Regions from separate parts of the Streptomyces sp. NPDC052682 genome, predicted to be linked through region 1. Evidence: riboswitches for the same ligand, from Rfam matches in the RefSeq annotation. Region 1 holds a riboswitch; each other region holds the start of a gene.

The links. Region 1 has a riboswitch for thiamine pyrophosphate ahead of thiO (glycine oxidase ThiO). Riboswitches for the same ligand answer to the same signal wherever they lie in the genome.
Region 2: linked by a shared signal. The riboswitch ahead of thiC (phosphomethylpyrimidine synthase ThiC) and the one ahead of thiO (glycine oxidase ThiO) in region 1 are both predicted to bind thiamine pyrophosphate.
Region 3: linked by a shared signal. The riboswitch ahead of AB0K80_RS19735 (thiamine ABC transporter substrate-binding protein) and the one ahead of thiO (glycine oxidase ThiO) in region 1 are both predicted to bind thiamine pyrophosphate.

The regions. Positions count from the first base shown of each region.
Region 1 covers NZ_JBFATS010000005.1:313,521-323,367, reverse strand. The annotation lists gene AB0K80_RS10270 (thiazole synthase) at 45-839, opposite strand; gene thiS (sulfur carrier protein ThiS) at 842-1,042, opposite strand; gene thiO (glycine oxidase ThiO) at 1,039-2,235, opposite strand; TPP riboswitch at 2,233-2,344, opposite strand; gene AB0K80_RS10255 (FAD-dependent oxidoreductase) at 2,503-3,756, shown strand; gene AB0K80_RS10250 (Rv2175c family DNA-binding protein) at 3,833-4,198, shown strand; gene thiE (thiamine phosphate synthase) at 4,609-5,271, shown strand; gene metF (methylenetetrahydrofolate reductase [NAD(P)H]) at 5,408-6,331, shown strand; gene AB0K80_RS10235 (hypothetical protein) at 6,388-7,320, shown strand; gene AB0K80_RS10230 (NAD(P)/FAD-dependent oxidoreductase) at 7,371-8,864, opposite strand; gene AB0K80_RS10225 (TetR/AcrR family transcriptional regulator) at 9,355-9,847, opposite strand, start outside.
Region 2 covers NZ_JBFATS010000008.1:258,180-268,026, forward strand. The annotation lists gene AB0K80_RS15245 (LacI family DNA-binding transcriptional regulator) at 1-396, shown strand, start outside; gene AB0K80_RS15250 (metallophosphoesterase) at 775-1,866, shown strand; gene AB0K80_RS15255 (hypothetical protein) at 2,050-2,919, shown strand; gene AB0K80_RS15260 (VWA domain-containing protein) at 2,980-4,443, opposite strand; gene thiC (phosphomethylpyrimidine synthase ThiC) at 4,514-6,307, opposite strand; TPP riboswitch at 6,300-6,489, opposite strand; partial or broken gene AB0K80_RS15270 (YibE/F family protein) at 6,979-8,370, shown strand; gene AB0K80_RS15275 (SsgA family sporulation/cell division regulator) at 8,466-8,900, opposite strand; gene AB0K80_RS15280 (IclR family transcriptional regulator C-terminal domain-containing protein) at 8,999-9,724, opposite strand.
Region 3 covers NZ_JBFATS010000011.1:241,654-251,500, forward strand. The annotation lists gene AB0K80_RS19700 (helix-turn-helix transcriptional regulator) at 1-22, opposite strand, end outside; gene AB0K80_RS19705 (DUF2975 domain-containing protein) at 22-519, opposite strand; gene AB0K80_RS19710 (NUDIX hydrolase) at 1,068-1,553, shown strand; gene AB0K80_RS19715 (e9imm peptide) at 1,550-1,777, shown strand; gene AB0K80_RS19720 (dehydrogenase) at 2,167-2,367, shown strand; gene AB0K80_RS19725 (hypothetical protein) at 2,546-2,863, shown strand; gene rlmN (23S rRNA (adenine(2503)-C(2))-methyltransferase RlmN) at 2,989-4,095, shown strand; TPP riboswitch at 4,171-4,277, shown strand; gene AB0K80_RS19735 (thiamine ABC transporter substrate-binding protein) at 4,359-5,450, shown strand; gene AB0K80_RS19740 (iron ABC transporter permease) at 5,489-7,090, shown strand; gene AB0K80_RS19745 (ABC transporter ATP-binding protein) at 7,090-8,112, shown strand; gene AB0K80_RS19750 (LAETG motif-containing sortase-dependent surface protein) at 8,173-8,904, opposite strand; gene AB0K80_RS19755 (LOG family protein) at 9,052-9,847, opposite strand, start outside.

The DNA.
Region 1 (9,847 bases):
GCGGGACTGCAGCGGACCTGTGACGTCTCCCGCCCGGCGCGTGCTCAGAACGCGGGACGCTCGGGATCGAGAACGGCCATGCCCTCCGCGGGGGACGACGCCTGAGCGAAGTGCCGCCGGGGAATCCGCCCCGCCCGGTAGGCCAGCCGGCCCGCCTCCACCGCGCTGCGCATGGCGGCGGCCATCAGCACCGGCTCCTTTGCCCGGGTCACCGCCGAGGCCAGCATCACCCCCGCACAGCCCAGCTCCATCGCCAGCGCCGCGTCCGACGCCGTACCGGCGCCCGCGTCCAGGATCACCGGCACCCGCGCGTGCTCCACGATGAGCTGGAAGTTGTGCGGGTTGCGGATGCCGAGTCCGGAGCCGATCGGCGAGCCCAGCGGCATGATCGCCGCGCAGCCGACATCCTCCAGTCTGCGGGCCAGCACGGGGTCGTCGTTGGTGTACGGCAGGACGGTGAACCCGTCGTCGACCAGCGTCTCGGCCGCCTCCAGCAGCTCGATCGGGTCGGGCAGCAGGGTGCGCTCGTCGGCGATGACCTCCAGCTTGATCAGGTCGGTGCCGAGCGCCTCCCGGGCGAGGCGGGCGGTCAGCACGGCCTCCCCGGCGGTGAAGCAGCCGGCCGTGTTGGGCAGGACGCGGATGCCCAGCCTGTCCAGGACGGACAGCACGGAGCCGTGCACCGAGGGGTTCACCCGCCGCATCGCCACGGTCGTCAGCTCCGTCCCGGAGGCCACCAGGGCGCGTTCCAGCACCTCGAGGCTGGGTGCCCCGCCGGTACCCATGATCAGGCGGGACGTGAAGGACGTACCGCCGAGGACGAAGGGGTCGTCGGCCATGGTCAGCCTCCTTGGACGGCGGTGAGGACTTCCACGCGGTCCCCTTCGGACAGGGGCGTGGCGGACCACTGCGCGCGCGGGACGACGGTTTCGTTGAGGGCGGCGGCCACCCCGGAGGGCGCCCGGGTGAGGGACTTCACGACGGTGTCGAGGGCCGTGCCGGGCTCGATCTCGCGGGGCTCGCCGTTGACGTGGATGTTCATGCGGGCTGCTCCGTGAGGGCCGCCGCGCCGCTGAAGCGCTTCGGTGTGAAGGGGCGGGCCTCGTCCGGGAGTTCACCGGTCGTCAGGACGTGCGCCATGACGTCCCCGGTGACCGGGGTGAGCAGCACGCCGTTGCGGTAGTGCCCGGTCGCCAGCAGCAGCCCGTCCAGCCCGGTCGGGCCGAGCAGCGGCGCGTTGTCGGGGGAGCCGGGCCGCAGTCCGGCCCGGGTCTCGGTGAGCGGCAGCTCGGTGAGGCCCGGGACCAGCTCGTGCGCGTCGCGCAGCAGCTCGTACACGCCGCCCGCGGTGACCGTGGTGTCCCAGCCCATCTCCTCGCTGGTCGCGCCGATGACCAGCTCGCCGTTCTCGCGCGGCACCAGGTAGACATGGCTGCCGCGCACCACGGCCCTGACCGTCCGGTTCAAGAACGGCGTCCCGTGCGCCGGCATGGTCAGCCGGACCACCTGCCCCTTCACGGGCCGTACGGGCGGCAGGACGTCCTGCGGAACGCCCGCCAGCCGCCCGCTGAGGCTGCCCGCGGCGAGCACCACCTGCCCGGCGCTCAGCGCGGTCCCGCCGGCCGTGACGACCCCCGCGGCCCGCTCCCGCAGGACGGTGAGCCGTTCGGCCCACTCCCGGTGGAAGACCACGCCCGCCCGCTCGCACGCGGCCACCAGCGCCCCGGCCAGCCGGCGCGGGTCGATCTGGTGGTCCCCGTCCACCCGCAGCCCGCCGCGCACGCCCGGCGCGAGCATCGGCTCCAGGCGTCGGCACTCCCGCCCGGACAGCCACTGCGACTGAAGGCCCGACTGCTGCTGCAGGGCGTGCAGTTCCCGCAGGTGGGCGCGGTCGTCGGCGTCCAGGGCGACGGCGAGCGTGCCGCTGCGGCGGTAACCGAGGTCGCGGCCGGTGACGTCGGCGAGCTCGGCCGCGAAGTGCGGGTAGCGCCGCGCCGAGGCCAGGTTCAGGGCGAGCAGCGTCTGCTCCCCGTAGTGCAGCTCCGTGACGGCGGCCAGCATCCCGGCGGCCACCTGCGCGGCTCCGCCGCCCGGCTCGGGGTCGACCACGGCCGTGGCCAGCCCGCGCTGCGCGGCGCGCCAGGCCGTGACCAGGCCGATGATCCCGCCCCCCACGACAAGGACGTCTGACGTGTCGGACCTGGGCGACACAGACGTGTCGGACGTGAACGACATGGGCGTCCAGCCCCTCCCTTCGCCGGCATGACCCGGATCAGGTTCGTACGGTCGGAGGCCGCCAGCCTCCCTCTCAGCCCGGTGCGTCCGGGCTCCCGCGAGTGCTTTACGGTGGCCACCCTAGCCCTCCGGGCTCCGCACTTGTAAGGGAGCCGCCCGCTGGGTACCCGGGAGGGGAGTCGGGCAGGACGACGGCACGGGCGTTGTGGAGCAGGTCACGGGGCACGAGCCCTGACTGACGGTATGTCAGCTGTCTATGGTGATCAGGTGAGCGAGCAGACGCAGGAAAGCGCTCCCCGACAGGGTGGGCCCGCGCCGCGCCGCGTGGTCGTGGCGGGCGCCGGCATGGCCGGGGTGCAGACGGCGGTCGCCCTGCGGGAGCAGGGCTTCACCGGCACCGTGACCCTCATCGGCGCGGAGCCCCACCAGCCCTACGACCGGCCGCCGTTGTCCAAGGCCGTGCTGCTCGGCAAGGCGGAGGGCTCCGCCTTCGACGTGGACTTCGAAGCGCTCGGCATCGAACTGCGGCTCGGCTGCGAGGTGCTGGGCCTGCACCCCGCCGACCACCGGCTGGACACCGAGGCCGGGCCCGTCCCCTACGACGTCCTGGTCGTCGCCACCGGCGCCGAGCCGGTCCGGCTGCCGGGCGCCGAGGGCGTCGCCGGGGTGCATCTGCTGCGCACCCTCGACGACGCCGAGCGGCTGCGGCCGGTGCTCGCCCGGCAGCACGACATCGTGGTGGTCGGGGCCGGCTGGATCGGCGCGGAGTTCGCCACCGCCGCGCGCGAGGCGGGCTGCGCCGTCACCGTCGTGGAGGCCGCCGACCGGCCGCTCGCGGGCGCGCTGCCCGACGAGGTGGCCGCGCCCATGGCCGCCTGGTACGCCGACGCGGGTGTTCAGCTGCGGACGCACACGCGCGTGGCGCGCGTCGAGTCCGGCGCGGTGGTGCTGGACGACGGCACGCGGCTGCCCGCCGGTGCGGTCGTCGTCGGCATCGGGGCACGTCCCGCCACGGCCTGGCTGGCCGGCTCGGGAATCGTGCTGGGGGCCCAGGGGGAGATCCTCGCCGACGAGCACCTGCACGCGTCCGTGCCGGACGTCTACGCGGTCGGCGACTGCGCCTCCTTCCCGTCGGCGCGGTACGGCGAGCGCCTGCTGGTCCACCACTGGGACAACGCCCTGCAGGGGCCGCGCACGGTGGCCGTGAACATCGTCGGGCGGGCCACGGGGCAGGCCCCGGCGGTCTACGACCCGGTGCCGTACTTCTGGTCCGAGCAGTTCGGGCGGTTCGTCCAGTACGCCGGTCACCACGCGGGTGCCGACCGGATGGTGTGGCGGGGCGACCCGTCCGGTCCCGCCTGGACGGTCTGCTGGCTCCGCGACACCCGCCTGGCCGCGCTGCTGGCGGTGGGCCGGCCCCGGGACCTGGCCCAGGGGCGCCGCCTGATCGAGTCGGGCGTGCCGATGGATCCCCTGCTGCTGGCGGACCCGGCGAGGCCCCTGAAGGCGGCCACGGCGTAGCCGGCGCCACCGGCGCGTGCCCCGGGTGGACCGGCCTGACTTCCGACTGTCAGTGCCGGATGGCAGGCTTGTTCCCGTGACCGAGATTGACGCGAAGATCGATGCTCTCGTCCCCGCCTGGCTCACCCTGCCCGACATCGCCGAGAAGCTCGGCGTGGAGGTGACACGCGTCCGGCAGCTGGTCAAGGAGGGCCAGCTCATCGCCGTACGCCGTGGTGAGAACAAGGCACTGCACGTCCCCGCGGACTTCATCGACGGGGACAGGGTCGTCAAGGGCCTGTCCGGGACCCTGACGCTCCTGCGGGACGACGGCTTCACGGTCGAAGAGATGATCGAGTGGCTCTTCACGCCCGACCCCAGCCTGCCCGGCACGCCCGCGCAGGCACTGCGTGAGAACCGCGGCACGGAGGTGAAGCGCCGCGCCCAGGCGCTCGCCGTCTGACCGAAGCCCACTCGAACAACGTCCGGCACTGTCCGACCAGGGCCGGACCTGAACACACCGCCCGGTGCCCGGGCCGCGGCCACACGGGCCACGGCCTCGGGCCGTGCCGTGCCTGCCGTGCCTCCAGGGCCCGTGGCCGGGGGCGGCTTCCACGGCCGCTGCCAGGGAGCGGGCCCCGGTCCCCTCTGTAGGCCCGGGCGTGCCCGCCACGGGCGGCTCCGGGTGCCCGCCCTCCGTGCCCGCACCGGACGTGCCGGCACGGCCCGTACGCTGGGTCAGGGCCGGCCCGAGGCCCGTGTGCCGGCCGCGGCCGTCCCCGCCCGCACGGCGACACCGGGAGCCTTCCGCGGCCCGTGCCCCCGGGCGCGGCCCGCGCGCACCCGTACACCACCGATACCGGGGGATCGTCCATGCCCGACACCGTCACCACCGCCCGCACGGCCCGGCTCGCCGACGCCCGCCTCTACCTGTGCACCGACGCCCGCAAGCGCCAGGGCGATCTGGCGGAGTTCCTGGACGCGGTCCTCGCGAACGGCGTGGACATCGTGCAGTTGCGCGACAAGGGCATGGAGGCCGCCGAGGAACTGGAACACCTGGAGGTCTTCGCCGACGCCTGCGCCCGGCACGGCAAGCTCCTCGCGGTCAACGACCGCGCGGACGTCGCCCACGCCGCCCGCTCCGACGTCCTGCACCTCGGCCAAGGCGACCTCCCGGTCCCCGCGGCCCGGGCGATCCTCGGCGATGCCGTCGTGATCGGCCGCTCGACCCACGCCGAGTCCGAGGCCGCCGCTGCCGCCGTCCAGGAGGGCGTGGACTACTTCTGCACCGGCCCGTGCTGGCCGACCCCCACCAAGCCCGGCCGCCACGCCCCGGGCCTGGACCTGGTGCGCTACACCGCCGCCCTGGGTACCGACCGCCCCTGGTTCGCCATCGGCGGCATCGACCTCGGCAACCTCGACCAGGTCCTGGAGGCCGGGGCCCGCCGGGTCGTCGTCGTACGGGCGATCACGGAGGCGGACGACCCGGGTGCGGCGGCGGCACAGTTCGCCAAGCGGCTGCGGCAGGCGGGGTGAGGCGGGACCGGCGCGAGGATGCCCAAGGGGTGGATGTCCAAGGGGGGATGTCCAAGGGGTGGACAGCAGTCCGGCAATCCGGGCGAATCGCCGCGGTCCGGTTGGGGGACCGCCGCCCCCTGACTAACCTGCCGGTATGGCCCTCGGAACCGCATCCACCAGGACTGATCGCGCACGCACCGTGCGCGACATGCTCGCCGCCGGGAAGACGACGTACTCGTTCGAGTTCTGGGCTCCCAAGACCGAGAAGGGCGAGCGGAACCTCTGGAACGCGCTCCGCAGGGTCGAGGCCGTCGGCCCCGACTTCGTCTCCGTGACCTACGGCGCGGGCGGCTCCACGCGCGCGGGCACCGTCCGGGCGACCGAGCAGATCGCCGCCGACACCACCCTCACCCCCGTGGCGCACCTCACCGCGGTCGACCACTCCGTCGCCGAGCTGCGCAACATCATCGGCCAGTACGCCGACGCCGGGATCCGCAACATGCTCGCCGTGCGCGGCGACCCGCCCGGCGACCCGATGGCCGAGTGGGTCCCGCACCCCCGGGGCCTGACCTACGCCGCCGAACTCGTCCGGCTCATCAAGGAGTCGGGCGACTTCTGCGTCGGCGTCGCGGCCTTCCCCGAGATGCATCCGCGCTCCGCCGACTGGGACACCGACGTCGCCCACTTCGTGGACAAGTGCCGGGCCGGCGCCGACTACGCGATCACGCAGATGTTCTTCCACCCCGAGTCCTATCTGCGGCTGCGTGACCGGGTCGCCGCGGCCGGCTGCGAGACCCCGATCATCCCCGAGGTCATGCCGGTCACCAGCGTGAAGATGCTGGAACGGTTGCCGAAGCTCAGTAACGCCTCGTTCCCCGACAGCCTGAAAGAGCGGATCCTCACAGCGAAGGACGATCCGGCGGCGGTACGCTCCATTGGTATCGACTTCGCCACGGAGTTCTGCGCTCGGCTGCTGGCCGAGGGAGTGCCCGGACTGCACTTCATCACGCTCAACAACTCCACGGCGACGCTGGAAATCCACGAGAACCTGGGCCTGCACCACCCCCCGCGGGCCTAGACCGGTCGCACCGGTATACGACACACTCCGTAGCGGCCACTGGGAGAGGGGCGTACATGGGCTGGACGGTCCTCTACATCGCGTTCGGCATCGTCGCGCTGTGGCTGCTGGGCGAGGTGCTCCTGCAGTACAAGGCGCGCCTGCGCTGGCGGCTGCTCGCCTTCGTCGGCTTCCTCGGCGTCGTGGTCGGCGTGCTCATCCCGTCCGTCGTCGTGATCGGCCTCGGCGCGGCCGCCTTCGCGGTCGGCCAGACCTACGTCACGCTGTCGTTCCGGCGCGGCTTCTCGGCCGGCTGGGCGGTGAACGCGCCGGCCCTGGCGGGCCTGGGCGGCAGCAAGCGCCGCCGCGGCGAGCGGACCCGCCAGGAGCCCACCCTGGAGGTCTCCGGCCTCGAGGCCGGAGAGGACACCTACGGCGACGACCGTACGCGGGCGCAGGACAGCGTGGCGTACGACGACGACTACGACCGCGACGACGTCTTCACACCCGCCCGGCCCGGCCGGACGGCGGACGCCGGGACCACCGCCGTCTACGAGCCGCAGCCCCTGCCCGACGACAGCGGCACCTACGGCGTGTACGCCGACTCCGGCTACGCCCACGACCCGCACGCGACGGCCGCCCAGGGCACCGACCAGTCGTACTCGTACGACTACTCCGGCTACGGCCAGCAGGGCTACGGCTACGACACCACGGGCCAGCAGCAGTACGCCGCCTACTCCGACCCGTACATCGGCACCCAGTCCTACGGCGGCGGCTCGTACGACACCGGCTACGGCGACCAGCAGCACTACGCGCAGCAGGGCTACGGGCAGGACCCGTACGCCACCGGCGGCTACGGCGAGACCCCGCCGGGCGGTGTCTGGGTCCCGCAGCAGCGCACCACCGACGACCCGTACGGCGGGGAGCTGCCCGCCGAGCAGCCGTATCCGTACCAGGGCAACGGGCAGCAGGGGCACGGGCACGGGTTCGACGAGCAGTATCGATTCTGAGGGAGGGCCCCGCGGCTCAGGGCGAGCGCGGGCTCAGGGCGAGCGCGGGGTCACTGGGAGCCCCGGAACTCCGGCCCCTCCACGATCAGCCCCGCCACCAGGGCACCCGACATGCCCGCGTGGGGCAGACCGCCGCCGGGGTGGGCCCAGCCGCCGACGGTGAACAGGCCCTCGGTGCGTGTGGTGTTCGACGGGTGCAGCAGACGTCCGCCGGCCGCGGCCAAGGCCGGTGCCGGCACCGCGCCGCCCTCCGCGCCCGTCACCTCCGCGAGGTCGGCCGGGGTGCGGACCTCGTGCCACAGGAGGCGGTCGCGCAGGCCGGGTATCGCGCGCTCGGCCGCCGTGATCAGGTGCTCGGCGTGCTGTTCGCCGACCCGCGCCCCGGCGGGCACCACCGCGGTCAGCGTGACGGCCTCATGGCCCGGGTCCGCGACCAGCGCCGGGTCGTCCGGCCGCAGGACCGTGACCGTGGGGCGCGCGGTCACCCCTGGGACCGGGCCGAACAGGGCGTCCAGCTCGGCCTGCCGGTCCTGTGCGTGCACCACCGTCCGGTGCGCCGTCCCCTCGGGACGCCCGCCGCGCAGCGCCAGCAGCACCGTGAGCCGGCTCGCCGCCCCGCGCTGCGCCGGCACCTCGCCGTCACCCCGCACCGCCGCCCCCCGGGTGAGACGGTCCAGCGCGGCGGGTGCCACTCCGGCGACGACGAAGTCCGCCTGGTCCACCGTCCCGTCGGCCAGCTCCACGCCCGCCACCCGGCCGTCCTTCTCCAGGACCGCGGTGACCTCGGCGCCGAAACGGAACTCGACCTTCCGGGCGACGCACCGCTCGTACACCGCACGCGCCAGCTCCCGCAGACCACCGCGGACGTACCAGGTGCCGAAGGCGTGCTCCATGTACGGCAGCACGGCCGCGCTCGCCGGGGTGACCCGGGGATCCAGGCCGTACGCGAGCGCGTGGCTCTCCAGCAGCGCGGTGAGCCGGGGGTCGCGCAGCTCCCACTCGCCGATCTCGGCGAGCGTGCCCGCCCGGCGGGTGCGCAGCAGCCGCCGGTGGGGGACCGCCGGGTAGGGCTCGCGCTCGGCCAGCACCTGCCAGTTCGGCCACAGCGGCTCCTCCAGCAGCGGCCGGCGGGTGCGGTCCCACGCCTCGCGGGCCCGCACCAGGAACGCGCCCCAGCGCTGCCCGGCGCCTGCCCCGAGCGCCGCGTCCAGGGCCGCGACGACGCCCGCTCGGGAGGCGTTGGGCAGCGCGGCCTCGGTGCCGTCCGGGAACACGTGACGCGCCGACGGGTCGACCTGGACCAGTTCGACGCACGCCTCCAGAGGCTCCTTGCCCGTCTTGACGAACAGGTCCCGGTAGACCGCGGGCAGCGGCAGCACTCCGGGGCCGGTGTCGAAGCGGAAGCCGTCCCGCTCGAAGCGGCGCACCGCTCCGCCGTACGTCTCCGTCCGCTCGTACACCACCACCCGGTGGCCCGCGACAGCGAGCCGGGCGGCGGCCGCCAGCGCGCCCATCCCGGCGCCGATCACCGCAATCCGTGCCATGCCCGCGACTTTATCGGCCACCGCTGACACTCCACGGGCGGGCCGGTGACCAGCGGCTTCGCGGGCGTGCGGAGTACGGCGGCGGAGGCGGTGGTGACCAGGCGGCGGCGGGCGCTGCTGAGGGCCGGTGCGCAGGGGTGAGTATCCGTACCTAGCCGACGAGATGAGTACGCGCGCGGATGGGGCCGCACCTGCGGGAACGAGAGAGTGGAGGCACGGAGAGGGGCACGGCTCCGGCACCGGCGACACGGGGCGCCGGAACGGAGCGGCCCGCGATCCGCTCCTTCCGTCGGCGCAGCCGGTGGGAGCGAGGCACGGGGGATCCCGGGGGACGACCGCAACGGGGGTCCGACGGGGGGACGTACGGGGGAACACACGGGGGAAGAACGGGGGAAGTACGGGGGAAAGGGAAGCGCCGGTTCGGCGGTGGCCCGCGGGGGACGCGGCCACACCGGACCGGCGCTTTCGCCGTGCCAGGCCGGGGGCCCGCCTAGGGGCGGCCGCTCACCCGCCCCTGGAGCAGCCGGGACAGTGCCGCGTGCACATCGTCCAGTGAGCGCTCCGGCTGGAAGGACTTCCAGTCCAGCGCGGCCACCAGCACCATGCCGACCAGCGCCGCCGCCGTCAGCGGAATGTCGATCTCCTCGCTGAACTCGCCGTTGGCCACGCCCTCGCGCAGCACGTCCTCGACGACCGCGACGGCCTCCTGCCGCACCACCATCAGCGTGGACTGCCAGGCCCGGTTGGTACGCCACAGCTCGGCCACGTACAGCTGGGTGAAGGCCGGGTAGCGGTCGATGAAGACCAGCCCCGCGCGGACCATCGCGTCCAGGGCGTCGACCTTGCTGCCGCCCTCCTCGGCGGTCCGCTCGGCCGCCTCCCTCAGGGAGGCCGTCAGCAGGCCCACGCCGTGGCGCAGCAGCTCCTCGAAGAGGACGGACTTGCTGGCGAAGTTGTAGTAGACGGTGCCCTTCGCCACCCCG
Region 2 (9,847 bases), on a different contig from region 1:
GCGCACGATCCCTGCGCGGGCGCCGTCGCCGCCGACCGGCTGCTCGCCCGCCCCGACCGGCCCGACGCCGTCTACGGCCTGTTCGACCCGAACGGCACCGACCTGCTCGCCGCCGCCCGCCGCTACGGCCTGCGCGTACCGGACGACCTGCTTCTGGTCTGCTGCAGCGAGTCCGCCGTGTACGCCAACACCGAGCCGCCCATCACCACCCTGTCGCTGAAGCCGCGCCGTATCGGCACGGCGGTGGTGCAGTTGCTCATCGACGCCATCGAGGGGGTCGAGTCCGAGCGGCCGGTGGAGCAGGTGATACCGACGGAGCTGATCGTGCGTACCTCGTCCCAGCGACGTCCGCCGCGTACGACGGTCAGTCCGCCGCGCTCACCCGAGGAGACGTAGGGCCTCCCCGGGGCGGAAGCACCCGGGAGCCGGGCCCCGGCCCGGGGTCCGGGCCGTGCGCCGACACGCGCGCACGGGAGACGGGCGCCGGTTTTCCAGCGAGACGGGCGCCGGTTCTCACGCGGGGTCCACACCTTTGAGGAAGCGGGACCGGTCTGCCGAAAAGAAGGGGCCGGTTCCGCGAAGAGTGGGCGCGCGAAGACGGTCGCAGGGTGGTCGAAGCCCGGCCCAATCGGGGCGAAAGCGGCGGTGAACTGGACTCTTGCTCTGATTCACCACCCCTGGGTCATCACATGGCGCGATCCGCATTCCTATGATGGGCCCACGACACCGCGGGCCGCTGCGACCAGGCAGTCCGATGCGGTGCAGATGCGGGCGATGGTGGAGGGGTCGATGACTCAGGGGGCCGGTCAGGGACCCGAGGTGGAGCGGACGGCGACGCTGCGCGACTTCCGGGTACCCGCGTACGTGCACGAGACCGGTCCGTACGTCCACAGCACGCACCCGGGCGACGTCGCCCCGCCCGTCGAGGAGAGCTACCCGGAGGGGTACACGCCCACCCAGCGCGACCTGCCCGTCATCAACCGCGGTGACACGGTGCAGGTGACCGTGGACCCGGCGGTCGCGGCGGCCCCGCAGCCGGCCGCCGGCCCGGGTCCGCTGTACGTCGTCGGCGACGTGCACGGTTACCTCGACGAACTGGTCGCCGCCCTCCAGGAGAAGGGCCTCATCGACGCGGCCGGTCACTGGTGCGCGGGCACCGCGCGGCTGTGGTTCCTCGGCGACTTCACCGACCGCGGTCCGGACGGCATCGGCGTCATCGACCTGGTGATGCGGCTGTCCGCCGAGGCCGCCGCAGCCGGCGGCTACTGCAAGGCGCTGATGGGCAACCACGAGCTGCTGCTGCTCGGCGCCAAACGCTTCGGCGACACGCCGGTCAACTCCGGCGCGGGCACCGCCACCTTCCAGGCGGCCTGGCTGCTCAACGGCGGCCAGAAGACCGACATGGACCGCCTCCAGGACCACCACCTGCAGTGGATGGCCCGCCTGGACGCCCTCGAAGAGGTCGACGGGCACCTGCTGGTCCACTCCGACACCACCGCCTACCTCGACTACGGCCGCTCGATCGAAGAGGTCAACGACACCGTCCGCGAGACCCTCACGCGCAACGACGCGGACGAGGTCTGGGACCTGTTCCGCAAGTTCACCAAGCGGTTCTCCTTCCGCGACGAGGGCGGCGCGGACGCCGTGCGCTCCCTGCTGGATACGTACGGCGGCACCCGCATCGTTCACGGCCACAGCCCGATTCCGTATCTGCTCGGCGAGGTCGGCTCCGAGGACGGCGAGGACGGCACCGGCCCGGTGGTCGAGGGGCCGCACGTGTACGCCGACGGGCTCGCCATCGCGATGGACGGCGGCGTGACCATGGCCGGAAAGCTGCTGGTCCAGCAACTGCCGCTGGATATGTGACCGTTCACCGGACAGACGTGCACCCGCCCGGGTCAGAACCGGGCAGGGCCCAATTTCGGCAAACCCCCTGTCACCGCGTACCGTCACCGCTCTACCATCGGCTTATCCGTAGCAGGCTCCCCTCCGTTTCTGCCCGACGGCTCGTCAGCATGCCGAGCCCCAAGCCCTACGGAGCATCGGGGGATGCACATGAACAGCGTTCCGCAGCACCTGCTGAGCGAGGACCGCCCGGAGTTCGAGCGGCTCCTCGATGAGGCGCTGCGCTCCGCACCACACCGTCCGGAACTCGCCGCTGTCGGACAGCGGCTCAACACCGAACAGCTGCGCACCATGGCGCTCAACGCCGGCGCGCTCATCACGGCTGCCGCGGCGGCCGAGTACCACCACTACGTCAAGGTCCGCGAGGAACTGCGCCAGCCGGCCTCCCCCACCTCGTCCGCCGTGCGCCCCGCCGACTCCTCCGAGCCGGACACGAGCGCGGTGGGGTTCGCCACCGCCGTCGGAGAGGTCGCCGAGCCCGCCGGTGCGGGGGCCGTCGCCGTCGTGGCGGTCCTGGCACCCGTCCTCGCCGGAACCGCTGCGGCGATCTTCCTGCTCGTCGGCTACATCCTGAGAATGCTGGACCCGGAGCGGGCCTTCGCCCAGACGATGCTCACCACCGGCTGGGTCTTCGGCGCCGTGACCGCCGTGGCGATCCTGGTGGCCGCCGCGGGACTGCTGGTCACCGCCCTGCGCAACAAGCCGACGGCCGAAAGCGGACCGTACGGCGAGCTGAGCGGCGAGGTGGACCGGGCCAGGGAAGCCTGGCGCGAGGCGCTGCTGGAACGCGGCATCCTGCCTTTCCTGCGGGAGGCGCTCGCCGACCCGGACACGTCCGCCGCACTGCACCCCGCGACACCGCCGGCGTCGGCCGGCCGCATCCCGCATCTGGGCTACGACCGTCCGGGTTTCACCAGCCCCGGTGAGGGCGCGGCGCGCGGGCCGCGGCCGAGCTTCACGAGCCCGGACTACACCAGCCCGGACTTCGGAGGGCCGGAACACCAGCCGGAGTAGCCGTGGGAGCCGTCGGAGGAGGAGCTTGACGCCGGGGGGCAGGGACTACCGGGAGCCGCGTCAGAGGATGCCCGCCCGGCCCGCGGCGGTGATCCAGCTCGGGAACTCGGACAGCAGACGGTCGTACAACTCCTGGTCGGGGACGGTGCTGATGTCGTCCACGGCGAAGAAGCCGACATTGTCGACACGGCGGCCGGGCAGGGTGTCGAACCGCTCCAGTACGCCGTAGTTCGACCGCCCGAGCCCGACGAACTGCCAGAAGATCGGCTCCTCCACGGCCTCGCGGAGCTGCCGTTCGATCTCGGCGTTGCGGTAGACCCCGCCGTCGGAGAAGAACAGCACCAGGGTCGGTGCGGCCGCCGGGTTGTCCCGGACGAAGTCCCGGACCTGGGCGATCACCTTCTGTTCCTCGTTCTGGATGCCGATGTCCCGCATGTCGATCTGGCCGTTCTCCAGCGCCTTCTTCCTGCCGCGGCGGAAGAGGCCGATCTGGCCGACGCGCACATGCAGCCGGAGCCAGTCGGGGAGCTCGCCCAGGCGCAGGTCGGGCAGGCGCGCCGCGTTCGAGGCGAACGTCCACGCCTGCATCTCGCCGTCGTCGTCCAGCTGTGCGGCGACCGCCGCCATGCGCTCCACGACGTCGGCCACGATGCCCTTGGAGTAGAGCAGGGACATCGAGCCGGAGGCGTCGAGGACCAGGACGACGCGTGCCGTCACGCCGGTGGCTCCGTGCTTGCGCAGGCTCACCGCCACCTGTTCCTTGCGCAGGGAGAGTCGCTTGCGCATGTCCACCGGGAGCCGTTCCTCGCCCTTGGTGAGGCGCGGGCCGGTGGGAGCCGGGGGCGGGGTGTGCGGGGCAGCCGGGAGCGGCATGGGAGCCGTTGGTGCCGGAGCGGGGGCGGACGGCCCCGGAGCGGGCGGTGTGGGTGCCGGGGCAGGAGTGGATGGTGCCGGCGTGGATGCGGTCGGCCCGGTGGCCGTGGCCGGGGGAGCGTCGTCCACCGTGATGCCGAAATCGGTGGCCAGCCCCGCGAGCCCGGCGGCGTATCCCTGGCCCACCGCGCGGAACTTCCACCTCCCCTGCCGCAGATACAGCTCACCGCCGATCATCGCGGTCTCCGTCGCCGCCGCCATGTCGAAGCGGGCCAGCTCGGTCCCCGTCGCCGCGTCCAGCAACCGCAGTGACAGGCCGGGCACCTGGCCGAACGTCCCGCCGTCGGCCGAGGCCGACAGCACGATGCGCTCGACGGCAGGCTCCAGAGCACCGAGGTCCACCTCCACCGTGTCGGTCGTGGTGCCGGCGGCGCTGCGCTTGCCCAGGTGCCGTACGGCGCCCGAGGCGTGGCGCGGCTGGTTGTAGAAGACGAAGTCACCGTCGTCGCGCACGCGTCCCGCCGCGGTGAGCAGCAGGGCCGAGGCGTCGACCTCCGGCACACCGGGCCCTGCGGGCCAGATGAGCTCGGCACGCACGGCGGACGCATCGACGGGTACGTTGGCGCCCTTGCTCAGGGGCATCGCTGTCATGGCCTCAGTCTGCCCAGTCGCGGCCGGGGGTGGGAGGGGGCAGGCCGGATCACCCGCCCCCTGGCCGTTCTCAGTCCGCGATCGGCAGGTACACGCGGTTGCCCGCGGCCGCGAACTCCTTCGACTTCTGCGCCATGCCCTCCTCGATCTCGGCCTGGCTGCCGCCGTGTTCGCGGCGGATGTCCTGCGAGATCTTCATGCTGCAGAACTTCGGTCCGCACATCGAGCAGAAGTGTGCCGTCTTGGCGGGCTCGGCCGGCAGAGTCTCGTCGTGGAACTCCCGTGCCGTGTCCGGGTCGAGGGCCAGGTTGAACTGGTCCTCCCACCGGAACTCGAAACGGGCGTCGGACAGCGCGTCATCCCACTCCTGGGCGCCCGGGTGGCCCTTGGCGAGATCGGCCGCGTGGGCGGCGATCTTGTAGGTGATGACGCCCGTCTTGACGTCGTCACGGTTGGGCAGGCCCAGGTGCTCCTTGGGCGTGACGTAGCAGAGCATGGCCGTGCCCCACCAGGCGATCATCGCGGCACCGATGCCGGAGGTGATGTGGTCGTACGCCGGCGCGATGTCCGTGGTCAGCGGGCCGAGCGTATAGAACGGAGCTTCATCGCAGATCTCCTGCTGAAGGTCGATGTTCTCCTTGATCTTGTGCATCGGGACGTGGCCCGGGCCTTCGATCATGGTCTGAACGTGGAAACGCTTCGCGATCCGGTTGAGTTCCCCGAGGGTGCGCAGTTCCGCGAACTGCGCCTCGTCGTTGGCGTCCGCGATCGAGCCCGGCCGCAGGCCGTCACCGAGGGAGTAGGTGACGTCGTACGCGGCGAGGATCTCGCAGAGCTCCTCGAAGTTCTCGTACAGGAACGACTCCTTGTGGTGCGCCAGGCACCACGCGGCCATGATCGACCCGCCGCGCGAGACGATGCCGGTCTTGCGGTTGGCGGTGAGCGGCACGTACGCCAGGCGCACACCGGCGTGGACCGTCATGTAGTCCACGCCCTGCTCGGCCTGCTCGATCACCGTGTCCTTGTAGATCTCCCAGGTCAGCTCCTCGGCTTTGCCGTCGACCTTCTCCAGGGCCTGGTAGAGCGGCACGGTGCCGATGGGGACGGGGGAGTTGCGCAGCACCCACTCGCGGGTGGTGTGGATGTTGCGGCCGGTGGACAGGTCCATGACCGTGTCGGCACCCCAGCGGGTCGCCCAGGTCATCTTCTCGACCTCCTCCTCGATGGAGGAGGTCACCGCAGAGTTGCCGATATTGGCGTTGACCTTCACCAGGAACCGCTTGCCGATGATCATCGGCTCGATCTCCGGGTGGTTGACGTTGGCCGGCAGAACCGCCCGGCCCGCCGCGATCTCCTCGCGCACCACTTCCGGAGAGACGTTCTCGCGGAGTGCCACGAACTCCATCTCCGGCGTGATCTCACCCCGCCGTGCGTAGGCGAGCTGGGTGACGGCCTTGCCGTCGCGGCCCCGGCGTGGCTGGCGCGGCCGTCCGGGGAACACTGCGTCGAGGTTGCGCAGGCCGCCGCGTGGCGAGGTGTGCTTGATCCCGTCGTCCTCGGGCCGGACCGGACGGCCCGCGTACTCCTCGGTGTCGCCGCGGGCGATGATCCAGTTCTCCCGCAGCGGCGGCAGGCCCCTGCGGACATCGGTGTCTACGAGCGGATCGGTGTAAGGGCCGGATGTGTCGTACAGCGTGACCGACCGCCCGTTGGTGAGGTGCACCTGACGGACCGGCACCCGCAGGTCGGGGCGAGAGCCCTCGATGTACGCCTTGTGCCAGCCGATGGACTTCCCGGTCTCCCCGTCGGTCCCGTGGGTGGGGATCTGCGTGGAGGCAGGCGTGCGCGCGTCCTTGTTGGTCATGAGACCTACTCCCTACGCCGGCATTACCCGGTAACAGGTTCGGCGGTCGACGCAGCGGTTTCCGTCTGCCGATGTTTCGTGTGAAACATCACTCGGCTCCAGCGACGTTCCACGTGAAACATCGCTGGGACGGAGGTCAGCGCCCTCTCAGCCCGGTGCTCCGAGCTCCCGCGTGTACAAAAGGTGGCTCCACGCTAGCGTCAATTCTGGCGCGGTGAACAGAGGGCCCCCCTCCTTCTTGCGATGATCGGTCGGTGACCACGACGCAGCATCCCCCGTACCCACCGCCCGACCCGCCTCGTGGATCCGGCGCCGGAAACGGCGGCAGGCCCGGGGGCGGGCAGAGAGACGGCCGTGGCATCGCCCGTGCCTTCGGCCACAGGTCCGGGCTGGGGCAGAGACAGGACCAGGGCCAGCGCCTCGGGCCGGAACAGCGTGAAGGCAAGAGCCCAGGCCAGGGCCCTGAGGCCAGGCCTGACCGAGGCGGATATGGCAACGGCGAGGACTGGGGATCCGGTGGCGGCCATAGGCCCGGACCCGGTGATGTTCCCGGGGGCCGTCCCGGTCACGGGTTCGGACCCGGTCCCGGTCACGACCCCGGTGCCGGTGCCACTCAGGAGTTCGGACCCGGTTCCGGTGGTGGTCACGGACCCGGATCCGGTTCCGGTGGCGGTGGAGGTCACGGTTCCGGTGGTGGTCACGACCATCCCCCCGGCCCCGGCCCCGGACCCGGACCCGGCGCGGGCGGCGGTGGCGGCCACAGCCACGCCCACAGTCACGCCCACGGCCCCGCCGCACCCGTCTCCCAGCACCTGCGCAAGGTCATCGCGGCGGTTCTGATCCCGTTCGCCGCGGCGGTGCTGGTCGGTCTCGCCGTCCTGTGGCCGGGCGGCGCCCCGCCGCACGAGCGGACCGGGGTGGGCTTCGACCGGCAGACGCAGGACGCCACGGTCACCAAGGTGATCGAGGTGAGCTGCAGGGACGCCGGCGCCTCGGGCGTGCCCCCGACCGGTGACACCTCCACCGCGGAAGGTTCCTCCGCGGTACAGCAGGAGAAGGGGACCTGCAAGAAGGCCACGATCCGGGTCGACACCGGCAAGGACAAGGGCCGTACGTTCACGGAGATCGTCCAGCCGGACCAGTCACGGCAGTTGCACCAGGGCCAGGAGGTCGTGGTCGCCTACGAGCCCTCCGCGCCCAAGGATCTGCAGTACTCGGTCACCGACATCAACCGCCGCTTCCCCATGGCGCTGCTCGCCGGCATCTTCGCGCTCGCCGTCGTGGTCGTCGGGCGGCTGCGGGGTGTCATGGCGCTGGTGGCGCTGGCCATCAGCTTCCTGGTGCTGAACCTGTTCATCCTGCCCGCGATCCTTCAGGGTTCGAACCCGCTGGTCGTGGCGGTGGTGGGGTCGAGCGCCATCATGCTGATCGCGCTGTACCTGTGCCACGGCCTGTCGGCCCGTACGTCCGTGGCCGTGCTCGGCACCCTCATCTCGCTGCTGCTGATCGGCATCCTCGGGTCGTTGTTCATCGGGTGGGCCGCCCTCACCGGCAACACCGACGACAACACCGGTCTGATCCACGGGCTCTACCCCGGGATCGACATGAGCGGTCTGCTGCTCGCCGGCGTCATCATCGGTTCGCTCGGTGTGCTGGACGACGTGACGGTCACCCAGACGTCCGCGGTCTGGGAGCTGCACGAGGCCAATCCGTCGATGGGCTGGCGCGGTCTGTACCGCGCGGGTATCCGCATCGGCCGGGACCACATCGCGTCCGTCGTCAACACGCTCGTCCTCGCCTACGCGGGCGCGGCGCTGCCACTGCTGCTGCTGTTCTCCATCGCGCAGAGCAGCGTGGGGACGGTCGCCAACAGCGAGCTGGTCGCGGAGGAGATCGTGCGCACGCTGGTCGGCTCCATCGGGCTGGTCGCCTCGGTTCCGGTGACCACGGCCCTGGCGGCGCTGGTGGTCTCGGCCGACCGCCCGGGGCAGTCGCAGGACGTGCCGGAGACCGCCCGTCAGACGGCGGGACGAGGCGGGCGGGGCCGCCGCCGCAAGCACTGACCCCTGGCCCGGCGGGCATATGCCCCGAGCAGAAGCGTTCCCGCGCACCGGGCGACACACGGTGAAGCGTTACATCACCCGATTGCCGTAACGCTTCACCCGGCGCCCTGCTCGGCCAGGATGCGGTCCAGGGCCTCGTCGAGGTGTGCGTCGAAGTCGGCCAGGGAACCCTCTTGGCCCAGCGGCACCAGCTTGTCGGTGCGGTCCAGGAAGGCGACGAGGGGCGCCGTCGACGAGCGGAACAGCGCCTGGTCGCCCCCCACCTGAAGCCTGATCAGAACCTCGCTGAGGTCATCGGGCTCGACGGGCGAGACCCGCACATCGCCCTCGCCGCACGGCCGGCCCACCCCGTCGATCAGCAGCTCCCGGCCGAACGCCCAGGTCACCGGGGCATCGCCGGGCAGATGGAAGGTCAACCGCACCGCGTACGGATCACTGGTCTCGTAACGCAGCTCCACCGGGATGCGGAAGGAGAGCTCCTCCGACACGAGAAAGCTCATCATGACCTCTGCTTGTACGGACTCGCGCATCGCTACCCCGTCATTCGCCGTGAACTGGCCGGGACCGACCCTGACAACATTGCTGGAATCTTGCTGAACGTACACAGCAGATCACAAGGAGTGAGTTTTCAGATACTGATAGAAAGTGCGAGCGAGCCGAGCAGCCGCCCCATCTCGCGCTGCAGCCGCTCCACCGTCGGCAGCAGCCGGTCGGCCTGGTGCACGGGCAGGGAGATGGCCATCGTCGCGGCCGCGTCGCCGACGGTGATGGGGATCGCCGCGCAGACCGTGCCCAGGGCGTACTCCTGGCGCTCGACCACCGGATCCATGCGCGCCAAGCGGTCCAAACGCCGCAGCAAGCTGGGGTTGTCACGCACCGTGTACGGCGTCACCGGCTGCACCGGATAGCGGTCGAGGTGGTCGCGGCGGGCCTCCTCGTCGAGCTGCGAGAGCAGGCACTGACCGACGGCGTGCGCGTGCCCGGTCTCCCGGAAGTCGGCCCACTCCTCGACCGCCGGAGTGGCGGGAGCGTCGGAAACACAGAGCACGTCGATTTCACCCTCGCGGTACACCGCGTAGTACACGGGTACGCCGATCGCCTCGCGCCACCGCGCCAGGAGTTCGACGACGGTGCTGCGACGTTTCTGCCGTGCTCCGCTGCCGCTCAGCCGCTCGGCTGCCTCGCCGAGGAAGAAAAGTCCCTGGTCGCGACGGAGATAGCCCTCGTGCACGAGGGTCCGCAGCAGGTGGTACGTCGTGGGAAGGGCCAGCCCGGTCTCGCGGGCCAGTTGTTTGGCCGGGGCTCCGTGCTCGTGCCGGGCGACGGTCTCCAGCAGGCGCATCGCCCGCTGCACGGATCCGATGAGGGTGCCGGGTGGGGTGGGGTCGGAGGGTGCCGGCGCGTGGGGTTGAACCGGGACCGAGTGGGGGCGGACGGATGCGGTGTTGGCCGTGGCCAAGGGTCACTCCCGAAACAC
Region 3 (9,847 bases), on a different contig from region 1:
CGATGTCGACGACGATCGGCATCAGATCACCCCGGCCAGCTCGGCCCGCATCCGCGCGGCCTCGACATCGCGTGCGACGGCCTGGGCGAGCAGCATCCGCAGCACCAGCACGATGAGCGCGACCCCGCCGACGGCCAGGGACACCCCGCACACCAGCAGGACGATCCCCGGGGCGACGGCCTCACCCGGCGCGAGGACGACGGCGAGCGCGAACACCAGCACGGCGGCGGCCACCATCGCGCCGATCACGATGTTGACGTAACGGAAGGCCCCGTACGAGAACACCGTGCCGCGCCGCACCATCGTCACCAGCCGCCAGACACAGACCAGGACGACCTGGGCGGTCACCACCCCCAGCACGATGATCGTCAGAACCGGGGTACGCAGGTGCGCGACCTCGGCGTCCAGCCCCCGCATGTCGACGGCCAACAGCGGCACCATCACCGCCTGCACGAACACCGAGCCGGCGAGCAGCACCACGAGGACGGCACGCAGCGCGAGCACTGTCAGGTTTCCCATCGCCTCTCCTTCTGTCGCGGGGCGTGTGGTCCATCGTCCCACGATGCTTTTCTATCGAAAGTCGATAGATGCGGCAAGGGGATGCCGGGCCCCAGGTCACGTCGCCCGATCTGTGACAGAGGGGAGTAGCCCACTGCATGTGCCCAACGCCGGTTCGACGCGGCCACGCAGCTCGTCGGAGATGCCACCCGGTCTGGAGGGCGCAAGCCCCGAGTTCCTGACGCTTTACGGGACGCTGTTCCTCGCAGGCCCCAGGACACCGGCCCGAGCGGAGGGCCGTGCGACGATCCAAGGCTTCCTCGCGGAGGCCGAACGGGCAGCGCAGCCGCCTCGGAACCGACACCAACCACGTGTGGATCGCTGCCGGGTCGACGAACGGGGCTATCCACCGAGTGGCCACCGCGGCAGAAGTGGGCAGGTACGAAGCCACTACCTTGCGCGTGAGCTTGTCCTCACCTGGGTCCGGAACCAGAAAGGCCGGCCGAGCCGCAGCCTGGCGGACCTGGCCAAGAGGCTGCATGTCGTCTGAGCTGGGTACCCTCGGCTGCATGGCGCCCAATGCACAGGAAGCGCAGATGGCGCACCCGCGTATGGCAGCGGGTGCGCTCTTCTTTGATGCCGCCGGGCGGGTCCTCATGGTCGAGCCCTCCTACAAGGACTACCGGGAGATCCCTGGCGGGTACGTCGAGACCGGCGAGTCTCCGTTGCATGCCGCCATCCGTGAGGTCCAGGAGGAGCTGGGCATCACACCGCCCATCGTGCGTCTGCTCGCGGTCGACTGGGCTCCGAACGAGGCCGAGGGTGACAAGGTGCTGTACCTGTTCGACGGCGGCCAGCTCAGCCAGGAGGACCTGGCAGCGATCACCTTGCAGCCCGAGGAGTTGAAAAGCTTCGCGTTCCTCTCCTCGGAGCAGATCACCACGCGAACGATCCCCCGACTGGCCCGACGCATCCTTGCGGCGGCCGAGGCCCGCAACGAAGCTGCGCCGGTCTACCTGGAACACGGGCGCAGGCCCGGCAGCGAGGCAGGATGACCACGCCACGCAGCATGAGCCGAGAGGAAGGCATCCGCCTTGTCCAACGGCTCATGGACGCCGACTACGCCGACGAGGCGGAAGGCGACGAGATCCTGGCCGCACTTGAACGAGGTCTCGTTTGCCCACACATCAGTGACTACATCTTCTGGGAGTCCGACCCCCGACTGACGGCTGAGAAGATCGTGGACCGAGCACCGGCCTACCAGCCGTTCGCCCTGTGATCAGACGTCGTGTAATCGAGGCGCGGTAAGAGTTTCCCTACGTCTATCAAGCCCGCGCACGGCGCGGGTGCGCGCCGCCTTTTCGGCGGGGCCGCCGCTCTGTCTTCGCCAGCGGCGGCCCCGCCCGGCGGCGCGCCGGCGGCAGCGGGCATTACAGCGGGATCGTGCTCACCGTAGCTAGCTGGCAAGACAGACGGTGGTTCTCACTCGCCTCTCGTGTCTGTGGCAGGACATGATGTCCGATCCGTAGGTGAGTGTGTAGCTGCGTGACAACGCCCACGCACGCAGACCAGGGGACCTGACAGCAGGTCAGAGCCACGCCAGCCCAAGGTCAACCGCCCACCCAAGTTGCTTCGGGACGAAGAGGTCGTTCCGTTAGGGTGCGCCGCATGACCAACGATGCCCCGGCCTGTCCCGAGTGCAGCAAACCCATGGAGTCCGGCGGCCTGGTGCTCTCCGAGCGGGAGGACGACGGCCGTCGGACCTGCCGGTCGCTGTGGCGGTGTGCCGATCAGCACGTCTGGTGGAGCTGGACAGACCGGCCGGACGAACCGTTGGAGGTCTGCCCGGTACCGGGGCTGTTCCGCTGACATGCGGTGCTCACGGACGTTGCCGCCGACGGCAGTGACGGCAGCGCTGACGGCAACGACGGCGGACGGCAGCGGCGCTCGGCAGCCCGGCGCGGTAGCGGCACAGGACGATCGGACCGGCTCACCAAGGCGTGCCCGCATCTTCTAAGCACCGGTCCCAAGGCGTCATGATCTACCGATGGATGAGTACGCCTGGCCCACGGGCTCTGAAGCGCCGGCCGCTGATGCGGTCCGGTCGAACTGGGCGGCAACCGTCGCGGCCCTGCCTGTAGGAAGCCGAATCACCGGCGAGGTCATCGGTCGCCAGCCCTTCGGGGTCTTCATCTGTATAGACGGCGTGCCGAACGCCATAACGCTGGCAGAGATCACAGCCATGCCCCACGGGATGGACCTCCCGGCCCTTGGGGCCTTCGTCAGCGGGGAGGTTATCTGGCATGTCGCCCACAACCACCAGGTCAAGCTCCGGCTCGATGAGTGGCTCGCAGCCGACGAGTGATCTCCGCTGGGCCGTCTCTGGGCCGTCCGAGGCCGCTCAGTGCCGACCGACGACGACTACTGACGACCGTCGTAGCGAGCGACAGCCCCAGGTCACCCGATTGGATCTGCGACACTGGTTGAGCCATGCCTAAGCCCGGAGAACTCACTTTCGTCGCCCCGCGCGGAGCCAAGAAGCCGCCGCGGCATCTCGCCGATCTCACGCCCGCCGAGCGCAAGGAGGCGGTCGTCGCGGTCGGTGAGAAGCCGTTTCGTGCCAAGCAGCTCTCGCAGCACTACTTCGCGCGGTACGCGCACGACCCGGAGCAGTGGACCGACATCCCGGCCGGCTCGCGGGACCGGCTGCGCGAGGCGCTGCTGCCCGAGCTGATGACGGTCGTGCGGCATCTGTCGACCGACCAGGGCACCACCCGCAAGACGCTGTGGCGGCTTTTCGACGGCACGCTCGTCGAGTCGGTGCTCATGAGGTACCCGGACCGGGTGACCATGTGCATCAGCTCGCAGGCCGGGTGCGGTATGAACTGCCCGTTCTGTGCCACCGGGCAGGCCGGGCTCGACCGGAACCTGTCCACCGCCGAGATCGTGCACCAGATCGTCGACGGGATGCGCGCCCTGCGCGACGGTGAGGTGCCGGGCGGTCCGGCGCGGCTGTCCAACATCGTGTTCATGGGCATGGGGGAGCCGCTCGCCAACTACAACCGGGTCGTGGGGGCCATCCGGCGCCTGACCGACCCGGAGCCGGACGGGCTCGGGCTGTCGCAGCGCGGCATCACCGTCTCGACGGTCGGTCTCGTGCCGGCCATCCACCGGTTCGCCGACGAGGGCTTCAAGTGCCGGCTCGCCATCTCGCTGCACGCGCCCGACGACGAGCTGCGCGACACCCTCGTCCCGGTGAACACGCGGTGGAAGGTGCGTGAGGTGCTGGACGCCGGGTTCGAGTACACCGCCAAGTCCGGGCGGCGGCTGTCCATCGAGTACGCGCTGATCCGGGACATCAACGACCAGGCGTGGCGCGGCGACCGGCTCGGCCGGCTGCTCAAGGGCAGGCCCGTGCACGTCAACCTGATCCCGCTGAACCCGACGCCGGGCTCCCAGTGGACCGCCTCCCGGCCCGAGGACGAGAAGGCCTTCGTGGAGGCGATCGCCGCCCATGGTGTGCCGGTGACGATCCGGGACACCCGGGGCCAGGAGATCGACGGGGCCTGTGGTCAGCTCGCCGCGAGCGAGCGGTAGTCTGACCGGCGTAAGTACCGTGTAAGGACGCGGGTGAGGACATCCGCGTACGAACATCCACGCAAGAACATCTGCATATTCCGACAGGGGAGCGCCACAGCGCTGAGAGTGCGGCGACCGGCCGCAGACCCTCTGAACCTCGCCCAGGTCATTCTGGGTAGGGAGATCGGTCATCACTCGAGCTGTTGCGCCCTGCTCGGGACATCCGCCAAGGGGTCCCGGGCAGGGCCGCGTCTCTTCCTGGTCCCTCCAGGAGGAATCCAGTGAGCATCACCAAGAAGCGGTTCACGGCCGTGGTCGTCGGGCTGGGCATGGTCGGCGGCCTCGCCGCGTGCGGGTCGTCCGAGGGCGGCGGCCAGGGGGCCGGGACCGAGTCCCGGACGGTGACCCTGGTCAGCCACGACTCGTGGGCCGCCTCCAAGAAGGTCATCGCCGCGTTCGAGGAGGAGTCCGGCTACAAGGTCAGGGTCCTCAAGAGCGGCGACGCCGGGCAGGCCGTCAACAAGGCCATCCTGACCAAGGACAACCCGCAGGGCGACGTCTTCTTCGGCGTCGACAACACCCTGCTCTCCCGGGCGCTCGACAACGGGCTGTTCCAGCCGTACGAGGCGAAGGGCGCGGACCGGATCAAGCCCGAGTACCGCGTCGATGAGGACAAGCACCGGGTCACGCCCATCGACACCGGCGACATCTGCGTCAACTACGACAAGAAGTACTTCGCCGACCACAAGCTCCAGCCGCCGCGGAGCTTCGACGACCTCGTCAAGCCCCAGTACAGGAACCTCCTCGTCACCGAGAACGCCTCGACCTCCTCGCCCGGCCTGGGCTTCCTGCTCGGCACCGCCGCCAGGTACGGGGACGGGGGCTGGCAGGGCTACTGGAAGAAGCTCAAGGCCAACGGCGTGAAGGTCGTCGACGGCTGGGAGCAGGCCTACTACGAGGAGTTCTCCGGCTCCTCCAGCGGCAAGAAGGCGAAGGCCGACCGGCCGCTGGTGGTGTCGTACGCCTCCTCGCCGCCCGCCGAGGTCGTCTTCGCCGACCCGCGGCCGAAGACCGCGCCGACCGGGGTGGCCGACGGCACCTGCTTCCGGCAGATCGAGTACGCGGGGCTGCTGGCCAACGCCAAGAACACCAAGGGCGGCAAGGCGCTCCTCGACTTCCTGATCAGCAGGCGGTTCCAGGAGGACATGCCGCTCAACATGTTCGTCTACCCGGTGCTCGAGGGCGCTCAGGTGCCGCAGGAGTTCCTGACGTACGGACCGCAGGCGAAGGATCCCCAGACCATGGACCCGGCGAAGATCGCCGGCCACCGTGACGAGTGGGTCAAGTCGTGGACGTCACTCGTACTGAAGTAACCGGCCGGATCAGGGGCGCGGGGGCGCGGCTCGGGCTGATGGCCGTGCCCGTCGCGTTCTTCGCGGTCTTCTTCGCCTACCCCGTCGCCGCGATCGTCGTGCGCGGCCTGAAGCTCGACGGGGTCTGGCGGATCGGCCGGATCGGGGACGTGGCGGCGCAGCCGGACATCCGGCACGTGCTGTGGTTCACCACCTGGCAGGCGCTCGTCTCCACCGCGCTCACCCTGCTGCTGGCGCTCCCCGGCGCGTATGTCTTCGCGCGCTTGGAGTTCCGGGGCAAGCAGATCCTGCGGGCGGTGGTGACCGTCCCGTTCGTGCTGCCGACCGTCGTGGTCGGTACGGCGTTCCTGGCGCTGGTCGGGCGCGGCGGACTGCTCGACGAGCTGTGGGGCGTACGGCTCGACACCACCGTATGGGCGATCCTGCTCGCGCACGTCTTCTTCAACTACGCGGTCGTGGTCCGGACGGTCGGCGGGCTGTGGGGGCAGCTGGACCCGCGGCAGGAGGAGGCCGCACGGATGCTCGGCGCCTCCCCGCTGAAGGCCTGGCGGCAGGTCACCCTGCCCGCGCTCGCGCCCGCCGTGGCCGCCGCCGCGCTGATGGTCTTCCTGTTCACCTTCACCTCCTTCGGCGTGGTGCAGATCCTCGGCGGGCCCACCTTCTCCACGCTCGAGGTGGAGATCTACCGGCAGACCTCGGAGCTCTTCGACCTGTCCACGGCGGCCGTGCTCACGCTGATCCAGTTCGTCGCGGTCGGGCTGATCCTCGCCCTGCATGCCTGGACCGTACGGCGCCGGGAGACCGCGCTGCGGCTGGTGGACGCCTCCGTGACCGCGCGGCGGCCCCGCGGAGCCGGGCAGTGGGCGGTGCTGGCCGGGGTGCTGGGCACGGTCGTGGTGCTGCTCGTGCTGCCGCTGGCCGTGCTGGTCCAGCGGTCCCTGGACGCGCCCGGCTTCGGCTACTACCGGGCGCTGACCCGGCAGGACGGGGGCACCTTCCTCGTCCCGCCGATCGCCGCGATCGGCGCCTCCCTGCAGTACGCCGTCGCCGCCACCGCCATCGCCGTCGTGATCGGCGGTCTCGCCGCAGCGGCCCTGGCCCGCCGGGACGCGGGGCGGCTGGTGCGCGGGTTCGACGCGCTGCTGATGCTGCCGCTCGGGGTGTCCGCGGTGACCGTCGGTTTCGGCTTCCTGATCGCTCTCGACCAGCCGCCGCTGGATCTGCGGTCGTCCTGGATCCTGGTGCCGCTGGCGCAGGCGCTGGTCGGGGTGCCCTTCGTCGTCCGGACCATGCTGCCGGTGCTGCGGGCGGTGGACGTGCGGCTGCGGGAGGCCGCGGCCGTGCTCGGGGCGTCGCCGTGGCGGGTGTGGCGGGAGGTGGACCTGCCGATGGTGCGGCGGGCGCTGCTGGTCGCCGCCGGGTTCGCCTTCGCGGTGTCGCTCGGGGAGTTCGGGGCGACGGTGTTCATCGCACGGCCCGACAACCCGACGCTGCCGGTGGCGGTCGCCCGGCTGCTGGGGCGGCCCGGGGACCTCAACTACGGGCAGGCGATGGCCCTGTCCACGATATTGATGATCGTGTGCGCGGTGGCGCTGCTGGTGCTGGAGCGGCTGCGGACCGACCGGACCGGGGAGTTCTGATGCTGCTGAGCCTGGCCGGCGCGACCGTCCGCTTCGGCGGGCGGGCCGTGCTCGACGCGGTCGATCTGGAGGTGGCCGAGCACGAGATCGTGTGTGTGCTCGGGCCCAGCGGCAGCGGCAAGTCCACGCTGCTGCGGGTGGTGGCCGGGCTGCAGCCCCTGGACTCCGGGCGGGTGCTGCTCGGCGGACGCGACCAGGCGGGCGTGCCCGCGCACCGGCGCGGCGTCGGGCTGATGTTCCAGGACCACCAGCTGTTCCCGCAGCGGGACGTGGCCGGCAACGTCGCCTTCGGGCTGCGCATGCGCGGCGCCTCGCGGTCCGAACAGACCGAGCGTGTACGGGAGTTGCTGGACCTGGTCGGACTGCCGGGCGCCGGGCGGCGGGCCGTCGCCGCGCTGTCCGGCGGTGAGCAGCAGCGGGTGGCCCTGGCCCGGGCGCTGGCCCCCAGCCCCCGGCTGCTGATGCTCGACGAGCCGCTCGGGCAGCTCGACCGGTCGCTCAGGGAACGGCTCGTCGTGGAACTCCGGGAGCTGTTCGGCCGGCTGGGCACCACCGTCCTGGCCGTCACCCACGACCAGGGCGAGGCCTTCGCGCTCGCCGACCGGGTCGTGGTGATGCGGGAGGGGCGGATCGCCCAGTCGGGGACGCCGCTGGAGGTGTGGCAGCGGCCGGCCGACGCGTTCGTGGCCCGGTTCCTCGGCTTCGAGAACGTGGTCGAGGCGACGGTGGGCGAGGGGGCCGCGGTCACCCCGTGGGGCAAGGTGCCCGTCCCGCAGGGCGCCGCGCAGGGGCAGCGGACGCTGCTGGTGCGCCCCGCCGGGGTACGGCTGGTCCCCGCGGGCGAGGGCCTGCTGCGCTGCACGGTGACCGCCCGCACCTTCAAGGGCACCCACGTCGCCGTCCACCTCCAGCCCGAGGACGCCCCGCGCCTGGAGGCGGCCTGCGCGCTGCGGGACGCACCGGAGGTGGGGGACGAGGTCGAGGTGGAGTTCGACGCCGCCGAAATCGCCGTGCTGGGATGACACGCAAGAGGGCCCGCCCCCTCGTGGTACAGGGACGGGCCGGAGGCAGGATGCCGGGCGTCAGCGGTCGCTGCTCGCCCCGCGGCGGCGCATGCCGAAGAACACCGCGCCGCCGCCGATCACGACCAGGGCGGCCGCGATACCGGCGATGATCCCGGTGTTGGAGTTCGCGCCGGTCTCGGCGAGGTTGGACTCACCGACCGCGGGCGACGGGGCGTTGTCCGCGGGGGCGGCGGCCGTGCTCGTGCTCTGCGACGGCGACGGCGACGCGGCCGGGGTGCCGCTCTCCTCGGCCGGGGTGGAGGCGGACTCGGAGGGGGCCGGCTTGCTGGGCTCGGCCGGCGGCGCCGGGGGCTTGCCGTTCTCCTTCTTGCAGGCCGTCGCCGGGGTGACGAGGTTCGGCTCGATGTCGTCGTCGACGTAGCCGGCGGCCTTGACGTGCACGCGGTACTCGGCGTTCGGCTTCCAGTCCTCGTCGAAGGTGACGGTGACACCCTCGGACGAACCCTTGACCACCTGCTCGCCGACCTTCTTGGCGTCAGCCCCGTGGTTCTCCAGGTAGACGGTGACGGTCGCCGGGACACCGGTGGGGTCCACGTCGGTGACGGTGATGACGCCCTTGGCGCCGTCGCACTTCGCCTCGGCGGAGAACTCGCTGATGTCGCAGGCGAAGGCGTTGCCGGCGGCACCGAGCGCCAGCGCCGCGGAGGCGGAGGCGACACCGAGGGCGCGCAGGGAGCGCGCAACCGTACGGTGGGACGCAGGACGACGGAATATGGACAGGACTGCCACGTTTGTCCTTTACAGGATGCGCAAATGCGGGGGGTGAAGGGAGTGTTGACATCGCATCAGCACTCCCCAGAGGCTCACAGGTCTATAAGCGCCGCATAAGTAGTGTCAACGTGAGACGGGACAGCAAGCGCTGGCTTTGCCTTCTTATTAACCGCCGAGACGTTTCAGCTCCGCCGGTGCCTCCTCGATCCGGTCGACCAGCGCGATCCGCGCCTGCATCGACCGTCCCCGGGCGAGCGACTGGAGCAGCGGCCAGGTGGGCAGCTTCCGCGTCCAGTGGTCCCGGTCCACCAGCACCATCGGCGTGGGCTCGCCGCGCGACTCGTAGTAGTTCGGCGTCGCGTTGTCGAAGATCTCCTGCACGGTGCCGGCCGCGCCCGGCAGGAACACCACGCCCGCGGTGCAGCGGGCCAGCAGGCCGTCCTCGCGGGTGGCGTTGGCGAAGTACTTGGCGATGTGCGAGGCGAACGGGTTCGGCGGCTCGTGGCCGTAGAACCAGGTCGGGATGCCCACGGACGTGCCGCCCTTCGGCCAGCGGTCGCGCACCTCGAACGCGGCGCGCGCCCAGTCGGTGACCGACGGCGTGAACGAGGGGGCCTTGGCCAGCAGCGGCAGTGCCTCGTCCAGCATCCCGTCGTCGAACGTGGCCGCGTACGCACCGAGGTTGGCGGCCTCCATCGCCCCCGGACCGCCGCCCGTGGCGACGGTGAACCCGGCGCGGGCGAGCTCCCGGCCCAGCCGTGCGGCACCGGCGTAGGCCTCGGTGCCGCGCGCCATCGCGTGGCCGCCCATCACCCCCACCACCCGTGCGCCGGACAGGAGTTCGTCCAGCGCGTCCGAGACGGAGTCGTCGTGGATCGCGCGCAGCATGGAGGCGTAGATGTCCCCGTCGGCCTTGGTCCGCTGGAACCAGGCGTACGCGCGGGCGTCGGGCGTGGCCTCG